2 linked regions of the Breoghania sp. L-A4 genome follow. The protein of the gene in region 2 interacts with the protein of the main gene of each other region in a pairwise test. Links are inferred from orthologs where the notes say so. Each region holds a gene or a part of one and is shown on either strand. Other genes may lie near its edges. The genes, in order: D1F64_RS22735 and grxD.

Region 1 (6,601 bases), 1.6 Mb from region 2 along the record:
GCCCTTCCAGCCCCTTGTTGCCATCCAGCGTCTTGATCGCCGCCGGCGCCTTGACGCGCCGCGCAAGTCCGCCGGGTATGCTCTGCGCTCCGTCCCAAGCCAGAACGCGGTGCTGCTGTTCGAAGGCCACGAAAATCGTCCCGCCGTCCGGCGTCATTGTCAGGGCTTCCGCGTCGCCGCGATGCCGGTTGTCCAGCGAGACGCCCTTTTTATCGAGGACCGGCCCCATCGTGGCCTCGGTGACATCCAGCGGCGTACCGTCGGCGTCCTGGCTGATGCGTGCCGAAAACCAGTTGCCCCGGTCGCTGACGGCCAGGAGCCGTTCCCCCTGCCGCAGGCTGAGCAGGCCGGAAAATCCACCGAACCGCGGATCGCTTGAGGAAATTCTCAGCCCACCGAGCCACTCGAGTTGGCCGAACACCTTCTCCGCCGGATAGCGGCCGCGAAAGCCGCCCAGCGGCTCCGCGCTGATCGCAACCGGCGTCGCGCCGGCGGCCGCGGCGTTCGACGACGCAAGAAGGGGCATCGCGCAAACGGCCGCGAGACCCAGAACACCCGCGAGGCCGCCGCGCGGCCCGTGGCGCGGCCACATTGGCGCCACCGAGCACATCAGGCGCGCCGTCTGCGCGTGCCGCGCCTCGTGTCGGTCTTGGGCGTCTCATCGAACAGATCCGCGAGTTGGTCGGTCATCGCGCCGGCCAGTTCATCCGCGTCGACTATGGTCACCGCGCGCTTGTAGTAACGGGTCACGTCATGGCCGATGCCGATGGCGTTCAGTTCCACCGGAGAGCGGTTCTCGATCTCGTCGATCACGTGGCGCAGGTGACGTTCGAGATAGTTTCCGGGATTGACCGACAAGGTGCAGTCGTCGACCGGCGCGCCGTCGGAGATCACCATCAGGATGCGCCGCGCTTCCGGCCGCGCCAGCAGGCGGGTGTGCGCCCATTCGAGCGCCTCGCCGTCGATGTTTTCCTTGAGCAGCCCCTCGCGCATCATCAGCCCGAGATTGCGGCGCGCGCGCCGCCACGGCGCGTCCGCCGACTTGTAGATGATATGACGCAGGTCGTTCAACCGCCCCGGGGTCGCGGGCTTCTCCGCCTGCAGCCACGCCTCGCGCGCCTGCCCGCCCTTCCACGCACGCGTCGTGAAACCGAGAATCTCCACCTTGACGCCGCAACGTTCCAGCGTACGCGCCAGGATATCGGCGCACGCCGCGGCCACGGTGATCGGTCGGCCGCGCATGGAGCCCGAATTGTCCAGCAGCAGCGTAACGATTGTGTCGCGGAAATCCGTCTCGTGTTCGTGCTTGAAGGCCAGCGGCTGCATCGGGTCCATGATGATGCGCGCCAGCCGCGCGGAATCGAGGATCCCTTCTTCCTGGTCGAAATCCCAAGCCCGGCTCTGCTGCGCCATCAGCCGCCGCTGCAGCCGGTTGGCGAGCCGCGCCACGGCGCCCTGCAGGTTGACCAGCTGCTTGTCGAGAAAGCCGCGCAACCGGTCGAGTTCGGCCGCGTCGCACAGGTCTTCGGCGGAGACCACCTCGTCGAACGCGGTGGAGAAGACCTTGTAGTCGGACACCGGAGGCTGGTTGGAGAAGGGGAAATCCTGCCGGTCGGCGTCGCCTGAATCCTCGGCGTCCGCGTCCGCGTCGGTGTCCTGGAACTCCTCGGAGTAGCTTTCACCGGACTCCTGTTCGCCCGCGTCCTGCTCGTCGCCGGACATCTCGCCGTCCTGCGAATCCGTGCCCTCGTCGCCTTCGGTGTCCTCGTTGTCGCCCGACGTCGCATCCGAGCGCTCGTCCTGACCCTCTTCCTGGTCCTGGTCGTCCTGATCTTCGGGATTTTCCGATCCCAGTTCGTCGGCCATGTCGAGATCGGCGAGCAGATCGCGCACCGTCTGCGCGAAACCCTTCTGGTTGTCGACGCAGGTGGAGAGCGAATCCAGCGTGCGACCGCCCTTCTCCTCCACCCATTGCCGCCAGGCATCGACCAGGGGCGCCGCGTTCCGCGGCGGTCTTTGGCCGGTCAGCCGCTCACGCACCATCAGCGCCAGGGCTTCCTCCAGCGGCGCATCGGACTGAGAGGCGATTTTTTCCGCCTCGCCCGCGTAGCGCTGTTCCAGCATGGCGGTGATATTGCCGGCCACCCCGGCCATCGCCCGCGCGCCGATGGCCTCGCAGCGCGCCTGCTCCACGGCCTCGAAGATCGTGCGCGCGTTCTGGCCTTCCGGCGCCAGTTGCCGGTGCACCTTGGGATCGTGGCAGGCCATTCGCAGCGCCAGCGCGTCGCCGTGGCCGCGGGTGACCGCGATATCGCGGGCGCTCGGCTTGCGCGGCAGCTCCGGCAACCGCGCCCGCTCGCCGCTGACGCCGGGCTGGTCCGAGGAAAACACCACCTCCAGCTCCGGGTCGCGCGCGATCGCCCGCATGGTGACGGACACCGCGCGCTTGAACGTGTCGTTGGGCAAATCGCCTCGCCCGCCCGGATTGCTGTTGCTGCCCGGCCCTGCCATTGCCGCCTACCTCTTTACAATTGCGGGGTCCAGGACATCGATCTCGACATCCTCGACCCGCGCACCCGACAGGAGAATCTGCGCCTCATCGACCGCCTGCAACGACAGCGAACTGATGCCCTGGTTCATGCCGCCGTATTTGACGAGAAAGAACCCGTCGAACACGTGAAATCCATGCTGAAGACTGTGTCCCTGCGTGGCCACGATCTCCGTTTCCATGTCGGGCCCCGGCTTGTAGGTGACGAACATCTCGCCATCCACATAGGCCTGCACCTGGCCGTCCCGGGAGCCGCTCCCGTCCTCGAAGGAGACCTTCAGGCCGACGATCGAATCCACCGAGTCGGAAAGAAACCCCTCCAGCGCCGCGAAGTTGTCATCCGTCACCGTGCCGTTGACCCGGTGGATCACCGCCGCCGCCGCGGCTGTCCCCGTCTGCAAGGCGACCGGCGACAGCAGCAGCAACGCCAGGAAGGCGCGTCGGAACCCGGTCATCCTAGCTCAGCGCCACATTGACCGATGATTCCGGCAGATCCTCGCCAAAGCAGCGCTGATAGAACTCGGACACCACCGGGCTTTCCATCTCGTCGCACTTGTTGAGGAAGGTCATCTTGAAGGCGAAACCGATGTCGCCGAAGATGTCGGCGTTCTCGGCCCAGGTGATGACCGTACGCGGGCTCATGACGGTCGACAGGTCGCCGTTCATGAAGGCGTTGCGGGTCATGTCGGCGACGCGCACCATCTTGGAAACGATGTCGCGGCCTTTCTCGTTCTGGAAGAATTTCGCCTTCGACAGGACGATTTCCACCTCGTTGTCATGCGGCAGATAGTTCAACGTGGTGACGATCGACCAGCGGTCCATCTGGCCCTGGTTGATCTGCTGCGTGCCGTGATAGAGACCAGAGGTATCGCCCAGGCCCACCGTATTGGCCGTGGCGAACAGGCGAAAGGCCGGATGCGGCTTGATGACGCGGTTCTGGTCGAGCAGCGTCAGGCGGCCGGAGGCCTCCAGCACGCGCTGGATCACGAACATCACGTCCGGACGGCCCGCGTCGTATTCGTCGAACACCAGCGCCGTGTTGGTCTGCAGCGCCCAGGGCAGGATTCCGTCGCGAAATTCGGTGACCTGCATGCCGTCCTTGAGAACGATGGCGTCCTTGCCGATCAGATCGATGCGCGAGATATGCGCATCGAGATTGACGCGCACGCACGGCCAGTTGAGCCGGGCGGCGACCTGCTCGATATGCGTCGATTTGCCGGTGCCGTGATACCCCGTCACCATCACGCGGCGGTTGCGCGCGAAGCCGGCGAGAATGGCAAGCGTCGTCGGTCTGTCAAACAGATAGTCGGGGTCGAGATCCGGAACATGCTCGGTAACCTGTGAATAGGCCGGCACGTCCAGGTCGCTGTCGATTCCGAACACCTGCCTGACGGAGATTGTCATGTCGGGCATGTCGGCGTGTGTCTCTACGGCTTCAGTCATCGATCCTCCGCTGGCCCCAGCTGCGGGGCATACGAACGTGGGAGAGGTTTGCGGCGCAGACTAAGGCATGCGGTTGCCGCGGCCTAGAGCGCATTGCGCGAAAATGGATACGGTTTCAGGGAGGGAAGGCACCGAGAAACCCGGATCCGGAAGTCCGGTTACCGGTCTGGACCGGCCCGTGGCGGCTAGCAGAGCCCGGCCTGTTTGAGGATGTTGTAGGCCTTGATGATTTCGCTGAGCTGGTCCTCGCTGGATCGGTCGCCCCCGTTGGCGTCCGGGTGATGCAGTTTGACCAGCTCCTTGTAGCGCGCCTTGATTTCAGGCCCCCTGGCGGTGCCGTCAAGATTGAGCACGCCCAGCGAGCGGCGCTCCAGCGCCAGCAGCTTGCGTTGCCGCGTCTGCTGCACCGGATCGGGCCGCGTCGCGCGCTCGCCGTCAAACAGGCTGAACGGATCCTGCATGCCGGAGAAGCCCGCATCGGGGCCCTTCGCCGCCTTCTTTTCGTCAACCCCCATCCGCCATGTCGGCCGGTGCCCGGTCAGCGCGTCCTTCTGGAAGGTGCGCACCTGGGTGTCGTTCATGCCGTCGAAATAGTTGTAGGACTTGTTGTATTCACGCACGTGGTCGATGCAGAAGTTCAGATACTGCCCTTCCGCGCCACGGCCCTTCGGCGCCCGGTGCGGTCCGGCGAGGTCACAGCCTTCCCATTGGCACATGGGCCCCGTGTCCACGCGCGGGGCCTGCTTGCCCCGCTTGGATCCCTTGGCACCCTTGGCGCCCTTGATGCGGATGCTGTCGAAGATTTTGGAATCGAGTTTCATTTCGTCATTCTGGCTTCAAGCTGGTATCGGAACACGGGAGGCGGTCTCCGAAACCGCGCGACAGGATGGGTGCAGCATAGGTGCAGCGCCGATGGGCGTCGAATCTGTAGCGTTGCAGATGGCGCAGCCGAAATAAGTAGCAACGGAACGGCCATGAACACAAGAGAGCGGATCGAAACAAAGCTGCGCGAGGGCCTCGCGCCCGAGGCGCTGGAGGTGATCGACGAGTCACATTTGCACGCCGGCCACGCCGGCGCGCGCGAGGGCGGCGAGTCGCATTACCGCGTGCTGGTGCGCGCCGAAGCCTTTGCCGGCAAGAGCCGGCTGGAACGCCATCGCATGATCAACGCGTTGCTGGCCGAGGACCTCGCCGGCACCGTTCACGCGCTGGCCATTCGCGCCTCCGCGCCCGGCGAAGCCGGCTGATCGGAGCCTCGGCTGTTGAACCTCAAGGCGTCTCCGCGCGCACCGGTACGTCGCTGCGCGCGGCGACACGCTCCATGCCGTTGCCGTCCAGCGGCATCACCCGCAGCCGCGTGATGCGGTTCTTTTCCTTGCGCATCACCGTGAAGCGGAAGCCGTGGAAGGTGAACACCTGCCGCTCCTCGGGGATCATCCGCGCATCGTGGATCACCAGCCCGGCGATGGTCGTCGCCTCCTCGTCGGGCAGTCGCCAGTCCATCACCCGGTTGAGATCGCGGATCGGCACCGAGCCGTCGGCGATCACCGAGCCGTCTGGCTGCGGCCGCACGCCTTCCACGACCACATCGTGCTCGTCGGAAATCTCGCCGACGATCTCCTCCAGGATATCCTCCAGCGTCACCAGACCCATCACCTCGCCGTATTCGTCGACGACCAGGGCGAAATGGCTCTTGCGCTTGAGGAAGCTGTTGAGCTGATCCTGCAGCGAGGTGTTCTCCGGCACGAACCAGGGCGCGGCGGCGATATCCTCGACGTCGAGCTTCTCGATGTCGCCGCCGCAGGCATTGTAGGCGCGCAGCAAATCCTTGGCGTGCAGCACGCCGACGATGTTGTCCGGCGCGTCGCGCCACAGCGGCAGCCGCGTGTAGGAGCTCGACAGCACCTCGTCGACCAGCGTCTTGGGCGGCGCGCCGGCGTTCAGCGCATGCATGTTGGTCCGGTGCACCATAACGTCGGAGACGTCCATGTCAGCCAGATCCAGCAGGCCGCCGAGGCGGTCGCGCTCGGCCTTCACCAGCCCGCCGGTCAGATGCTGCAGATCCACCGCGCCGCGCAGCTCCTCGTGCGCCGACAGCACCGCGGTGTTGGCGTCCACATCGACGCCGAAGACGCGCAGCAGACGGCGTACAAAGATCTCGATGCCCGCGATTACTGGTCCGAAGACCGCCACCATGACGCGGACGATCGGTGCGACCGACAGCGCGAAACGTTCCGGGTCGCCAATGGCCCAGGTTTTCGGCAGCACCTCTGAGAACACCAGCACCAACACCGTCATGATCAGCGTGGCGTAGAGGACGCCGGTGTCGCCGAACAACGTCAACAACACGCTCGTAGCCAGCGACGAGGCGAGGATATTCACCAGGTTGTTGCCCAGCAGCAACGCGCCGATCAGCCGCTCGCGCGACAGGATCAGCTTCGAAACCAGCACGGCGCGGTGATCGCCGCTTTTCTCGATCTGGTGGATGCGCGCGCGCGATGCCGCCGTCAGCGCCGTCTCCGAGCCGGAAAAGAAACCCGACATGACCAGCAAAACGACAATGCCGGCGATGGTCAGCCAAAGTCCGGGATCCGTCATGATGGATGCATC
Region 2 (6,645 bases):
ACCAAGCATGGCGCGGACAAGGTGGTGCGCGATCTCGGCCGCAACGGCATCGAGGCCGCCGCCATCCATGGCAACAAGAGCCAGGGCCAGCGTCAGCGGGCGCTGGGCAGCTTCAAGACCGGCAACATGCGCGTTCTCGTGGCAACCGATATCGCCGCGCGCGGCATCGATGTCGACGGCATCTCGCATGTGGTCAACTATGATCTGCCGAACGTGCCGGAGACTTATGTCCACCGTATCGGCCGCACGGCGCGCGCCGGCGCCGAGGGCATTGCCGTCTCCATCTGTGTTCCGGAAGAATACATCTATCTGCGCGACATCGAACGGCTGACCAGCCGCTCGCTCGATCTGATGCCGGGCGCCGATCCGGATACCGATCCGCGCGCAACGTTTTCCAGCCGCAACCTCACGGCGCCCAAGCGCAATGGCGGCGGTGGTAATCGCCAGGGCCGCAACGGCGGTGGCGGTCAGGGTCGCAACGGCGGCGGTGGCCAGGGACGCAACGGCGCGCCGGGCGCGGGCCGCTTCGCAGACGGCGGACGCGGCGAAGGCGGGCGTGGTGACGGTGGACGCGGTGAAGGCGGCCGAGCTGAACGCCCGGGCGGCGGCCGCAGCAAGCCGTTCCGCGGCGGTGCTGGCCGGTCTTCCGGCCGCCCCTCCGGCGGCTCCTCGCGTCACGGCGCGGCGGACTGAGAATTGATCCCGGCGCGGGCGGGAGTGTCACTCCAATGGTTTGACATTCCGGCCGCGTTGGAATAGATCAGCAACGTTCAGACGGGTCGCTTGCGGCCCGTTTGATTTTTCACGCACCCGTGGGACGTGGCGAACGCTTCGCCGCTGTTCCTGTCAGCGGTCTGAAGACCGGCGCAAGCCGGTGGCCGGATCGCAGAGGAGGGGCGCGTGTCCTTCAATAACGATAGCAAACCCAAGGACCACGCGAATGTCCAAGCGCCAGTCTTCGAAGCATAAACTCGATCGCCGTATGGGCGAAAACATCTGGGGCCGTCCGAAGAGCCCCGCCAACCGCCGCGAATACGGTCCCGGCCAGCACGGCCAGCGCCGCAAGGGCAAGCTCTCCGACTTCGGCGTGCAGCTGCGCGCCAAGCAGAAGCTCAAGGGCTACTACGGCAACATTCTCGAGAAGCAGTTCCGCAAGATCTACGAGGAAGCGACCCGCATGAAGGGCGACGCCTCCGAGAACCTGATCGGCCTGCTGGAACGCCGTCTCGACGCCATTGTCTACCGCGCGAAGTTCGTGCCCACCGTCTTCGCCGCGCGTCAGTTCATCAACCACGGCCATGTCAACGTCAACGGCCGCCGGGTCAACATCCCGAGCTACCGCGTCAAGGCCGGCGACGTGATTGAGGTTCGCGAGAAATCCAAGCAGCTGGTGCTGGTGCTCGAGTCCGTGCAACTGGCCGAACGCGACGTGCCGGACTATATCACGGCCGATCATTCCAAGATGACCGCCACCTTTACTTCGGTGCCGGCATTCTCCGACGTGCCGTATCCGGTGATGATGGAACCGAACCTGGTCGTCGAGTTCTACTCGCGCTAACAGGCTCGCGAGGCGCCTTCGGGCGGAATTCGCTAATAGATTCAAGGCCGCCTACGGGCGGCCTTTTTTTGTTTTTCTCTGCTGCGGAAGGATGCAGCAATTTTGGGTTGATGCATGTATTGCCGCCTATGGTTTATTTGATAAGGGCAATTGCTGACGCCTTAATGGGGTATTAACCTGGTGAGTTTATTGTAGAAATACGATTCAGGCGATGTTATTTGTGACAGTATAGGGCGCGATACTATGGTGGTTTTGCAGCCAGATTCGGATCGTGGCGCTGCGAAGTCGATGAATGCCCGCGGCTTTGAAGCGATAAGTGATCTGGCGACCCGTCATCTCCGGCATATTGATGCCGAGGATCAGTTCGGCAGGCTGGTCCGTCTGGCGCGCAGCATTTTTAGTGCTCCGATCGCCATCTTGACTCTGTTCGACGGAACCGAGCATCTCCTGCAAGCTGAGTCGGGGCTTGAGCCACATCAGGCCATGCCTGACATGGCCTTCTGCGATTTCGTTCTGCACAACACCACGCCGCTGATGATTGCCGATGCTCGCACGCATACGCAGTTGTGCCGCAGTTCCTCCGTCCGTCACGCGCCTTTCATCCGTTCCTATTGCGGCGCCCCCATGGTCGACAGCGACGGCGTCGTCATCGGCACAATCGGCGTCTTCGACTATGAGGCGCTTGGCGCCGACGAGAGCCAGATGGAGAGCCTTGTCGATCTGTCGCGCATCGCTGTGGACGAGTTGCAGCTCAAGGCCGCGAAGCGCGAGGCCGAAGACGCCCGGCGCCGGCTGTTTGACGCCATCGAGGCTTTGCCTGACGGTTTCATTCTGTTTGACGAGGACGATCGCCTCGCCGTTTTCAATTCCAGAATGCTTGAGCTTTATTCAGAAAGCGCGGGTTCCCTCAAGATCGGCAAGACCTTTGAGGAGATCATGCGCGAGACCATCGCGACCGGCCAGTACCGCGATGCGGAGGGCCGTGAGGAAGAGTGGCTGCAGGATCGTCTGACGCGGCATCGCAACCCGGCCGGAATGATGGAGCAGCAGACCTCCGATGGTCGCTGGTTGCGCATTTACGAGAAGAAGACCGACACCGGCGCCACAGTCGGTTTCCGTGTCGACATCACCGAACTGAAGTTGCGCGAGGCGGAATTGTTCGAACTCGCGACGCGCGACTCGCTCACGGGCGTGCTGACCCGCCGCGCCATCCTTGATGATGTCCAGCGCGAGCACGTGCGGCTGGGTCGCTACACAAGCTGTTGTTCGGTGCTGATCATCGATGTGGATCACTTCAAGGGTGTCAACGACATCTTTGGCCATCAGACCGGCGACGAGGCCTTGCGGCGAATCTGCGCCCAGGCAAAGACGACGATCCGCGAGGCGGACAGCCTCGGCCGGCTGGGCGGCGAAGAGTTTCTCGTTGTGCTGCCTGATACCGACCTGAACGGCGCGATGATCACGGCGGAGCGGCTGCGCCTGGAAATCGCGGCTCTCCGGATTGCCTGCGCGGACCGCAAGGAGAGCGTGTCGGTGACCGTGTCCATCGGCGTTGCCGAATTCCGCAAGGGCGAGAATCCCAAGAGCCTTCTGGCGCGGGGCGACCAGTGCCTTTATCAGGCTAAACTGAACGGCCGCAACTGCGTGCACGGCGACGTGGACGAAGGCGAGTGGAGCGAAAGCCTGATGCTCCGCGGCTAGTCTGTCGCCGGCTTTCACCCGCTGCAGATCCCGAGCCCTTCCTTGCACCCATGCTGGTTTTCCATATCCTGACGCCCGCTTCATCCTTTCCAGCGGACGCGTTTTCATATATTCTCCGGATTGAATATGTTTGCGGCGCACGTTCCGCAACCCGACAGTCAGGGAAGCCCAATCGCCATGGATAAACTTGTTCTCGATCGCCGATCGCTGCTGAAACTCTCGGCTGTGCTGGGGTTGGCGCCGTCCGTGCTGGTCGCCCGGAGCACACGGGTCCAGGCGTCGGACGCTCCTGCGCATAGGTTCTCGGTAGGCGACGCGGAGATCACTGTTCTGAGCGATGGTCACATGGAGTTGCCGCTTGCAAATCTCGCACCCGATGTTCCGATCGACGAGGTGAAGAAGGCATTTGCCGAAGCCGGGCTGCCGACCAACGGACACACGTCGCAGGTCAATGTTTCGTTGATCCGCACGGGGGACGACTTGATTCTGGTGGATACCGGTGGCGGGCTGAACTTTCTCGCCACGCTCGGCGCCCTGGTCGACAGGATGGACGAGGCCGACATTGATCCCGCAGAGATTACCAAGGTGGTTCTGACCCACGCGCACCCCGATCATGTCTGGGGGATCATTGACGATTTCGACGAGAGCGAACGGTTCCCCAACGCCAGCTATACGATGTGCGCGAACGAGTGGGATTTCTGGATGGCGGAAGACGCCGCCTCCAAGGTCCCTGAGGCTCTGTACGGCTTTGTGAGCGGCGCGCAGCGCAATCTCTCGCCCATCGCGGAAAAGACCGAGCGGCTGGCGCCGGACGCTGAAATCGCGCCGGGCATTCACTATGTGCCGACGCCGGGGCACACCATCGGCCATTGTTCGGTGCTGGTTGAAAGCGGTTCGGAGCAGGTGATGATCACCGGCGACGCCCTGACGCACCAGGTGCTGGCGTTCGAACACCCGCGCTGGCACTACGGAATGGACCAGTTCCCCGATCAGGCGGTGGAGACGCGGCTTGCACTCCTGGACCGGCTCGCAACCGACAGGATCGGCATCGTCGCCTATCATCTGCCCTGGCCGGGTGTGGGACGTGTGGAAACCAAGGGGGCCGTCTGGCGGTTCGCCGCTGGATAGATCCATGCGCGCCGGCCTTGAGGGCGGGCGAGAAGGGCGATGATCCTTACTTGAGCGGCTTGCTCAGTTCCGCCAGTTGCAGGCCCTCATTGCCGCCTACGGGCAGGTTCTTGATCAGGATCGTCAGGCTGGGGCGTTCGGGGTTCTTGTCCGCTCCGGCAAGGCCGCCGAAGGCTGCGCAGATGTCGTCATCGCTTTGCCTGGAGACGGGCATATAGATGATCAGCGTCTGACACTGGACCTGGCGCATGTCGGGTTCGGTGGAGTTGGCGACCGAAAACAGCGCCAGCGCGCCAAGCGCTCCAAGACATGCCGTTGTTGTCTTCATGGTATGTGCTCCCCAATCCCAGGATCCCCACGTGGCGGGAAGTCGCCGTACAAAGGATCTGGCGACATCCTGCCCCGCAACAACTGCACAAACTCTGAAACCGCCGTTCATCTGCCGTTCATGCTAGGCGATTCTGCTGGTATTGCGCGACCCTTGCGTCATCGAAGCGGGTGGGCGCGGCTGGATTGATGGTTCCGCACTGGTCAGACAACGGGGGCGGCGCCAATAAGCTCCGGGACTTCGGACCTATTCTGCGGTTAAGTGTTTGTTAACTACAATTCGCAGAAATCCGATGTCGTAGTGGACCCTATGATCGCACCGGTGCCGGGAATGGAAAAGGGCCAGGCGTTTCCGCCCGGCCCTGTCGATGTGTGGTGCCGCTTGCGCGCGGTGGTCGGCCTCAGGCGGGCTGGCTGGTGGCGATGCCTTTTTCGGCGAACAGCGGCTGCAATTCCTGGCTCTGGAACATTTCGCGGATGATGTCGCAGCCGCCGACGAATTCGCCCTTCACGTAGAGCTGCGGGATCGTCGGCCAGTTGGAGAAGTCCTTGATGCCCTGGCGCAGGTCCGCGTCCTCGAGCACGTTGATGCCCTTGTAGTCGACACCGAGGTAATCGAGGATCTGCACAACCTGGCCGGAGAACCCGCACTGCGGGAAGGCCGGCGTGCCCTTCATGAAAACAACGACGTCGTTGGATTTCACTTCGCTGCCGATCCAGTCCTGGATTCCGCTCATATGTTCCGTCCTTTCATGTCACCGGGGTCAAGGCCCGGAGAAGTCGATCCGTATGCAGGCCGAATGCCCGCGTGTCAGTCCGGGGCGGAGGTCTGCAGCGCCAGCGCGTGCAGTTGCCCGCCCATGTTGCCCTTCAGCGCCTGATAGACCATCTGGTGCTGCTGCACGCGATTCTTGCCGCGAAACGCCTCGGACGTGACAACGGCGGCGTAGTGATCGCCATCGCCGGCCAGGTCGCGTATTTCGACCTTCGCGTCCGGCAGCGCCGCCTTGATCATCGTCTCGATTTCGCGCGCGTCCATCGCCATAGGGGCTTGTCTCCCGTTTCTTCTGATTTCTGTCGTCCGGTTCCCTCAGCCCGCCAGGCTGTCGTTCATATAGGCCGGGAACCAATTGTCGTGGGCTTGACGGAGATTTGCAATGGATATGGAGATGACGGCGCCGACTGTCAAATCCCCGCCCGCAACCATTCCGAGTTTCGTCAGGGGAACGCCGGACTTTCTCGCCTGGTTCTCGATCGTCGTCACCTTGTCGGCGGTGCAGGTCATGATGTAGCGCGCCTGATCCTCGCCAAACAGAGCGGCATGCGCCGGCTGCGAGACTTCCACGCGCGCGCCCTTGCCGCTGCTCATGGCCATCTCCGCGAGCGCCACAGCGAGGCCGCCATCGGACAAGTCGTGGCAGGCGTTGATCATCTCCGCGCGGATGAGCTGGCGGACGAATTCGCCATGCCGCCTTTCCACCGTCAGGTCGACGGGCGGCGGTGCGCCTTCCTCGCGGCCCAGGCAATCGCGCAGGTAGGCGGACTGGCCCAGATGCGAACCATGGGCGCCGACCAGCAGGATCGTATCGCCATCATTGACAAAGGCCGCATGGGCGCGGATCGAGACATCCGGCAGCAGTCCGACGCCGCCGATCGCCGGGGTTGGCAGGATCGCTTCGCCGAAGGTCTCGTTGTACAGCGACACATTGCCGGAGACGATCGGGAAGGCCAGTGCCTGGCAGGCTGCGCCGATGCCCTTGATGGCGCCCACAAGCTGGCCCATGATTTCGGGCTTTTCCGGATTGCCGAAGTTGAGATTGTCGGTCGCGGCGAGCGGCTCGGCGCCGACGGCGCATAGGTTGCGCCAGCATTCCGCCACCGCCTGCTTGCCGCCCTCGAAGGGGTCCGCCTTGCAGTAGCGCGGCGTCACG

The links.
Region 1: the proteins of grxD (region 2) and D1F64_RS22735 interact in binary tests that used the Escherichia coli proteins (3 or more experiments, as listed by UniProt). The link is inferred for Breoghania sp. L-A4 from one-to-one orthologs.

The regions. Positions count from the first base shown.
Region 1 is NZ_CP031841.1:4,969,348-4,975,948, forward strand. The notes cover bases 3,784-6,601. They hold D1F64_RS22735 (BolA family protein), read left to right. Parts: upstream 3,784-4,965; coding sequence 4,966-5,238; downstream 5,239-6,601. Other genes in these bases: cobS (cobaltochelatase subunit CobS), read right to left, coding at 3,784-3,991; D1F64_RS22730 (J domain-containing protein), read right to left, coding at 4,177-4,812; D1F64_RS22740 (HlyC/CorC family transporter), read right to left, coding at 5,261-6,589; aroB (3-dehydroquinate synthase), read right to left, coding at 6,586-6,601. Also shown: D1F64_RS22710 (esterase-like activity of phytase family protein), read right to left, coding at 1-526; cobaltochelatase subunit CobT, read right to left, coding at 610-2,511; D1F64_RS22720 (hypothetical protein), read right to left, coding at 2,518-3,003; more of cobS, read right to left, coding at 3,005-3,783. UniProt on the Escherichia coli protein: Transcriptional regulator that plays an important role in general stress response. Has many effects on cell morphology, cell growth and cell division. Acts by regulating the transcription of many genes, including dacA (PBP-5), dacC (PBP-6), ampC and mreB.
Region 2 is NZ_CP031841.1:3,390,618-3,397,262, reverse strand. What follows is about bases 3,784-6,645. They hold grxD (Grx4 family monothiol glutaredoxin), read right to left. Parts: upstream 5,452-6,645; coding sequence 5,116-5,451; downstream 3,784-5,115. Other genes in these bases: purL (phosphoribosylformylglycinamidine synthase subunit PurL), read right to left, coding at 5,805-6,645; D1F64_RS15535 (BolA family transcriptional regulator), read right to left, coding at 5,526-5,759; D1F64_RS15545 (hypothetical protein), read right to left, coding at 4,434-4,715; D1F64_RS15550 (MBL fold metallo-hydrolase), read left to right, coding at 3,784-4,387. Also shown: D1F64_RS15565 (DEAD/DEAH box helicase), read left to right, coding at 1-693; rpsD (30S ribosomal protein S4), read left to right, coding at 941-1,558; D1F64_RS15555 (diguanylate cyclase), read left to right, coding at 1,802-3,259; more of D1F64_RS15550, read left to right, coding at 3,437-3,783. UniProt on the Escherichia coli protein: Monothiol glutaredoxin involved in the biogenesis of iron-sulfur clusters.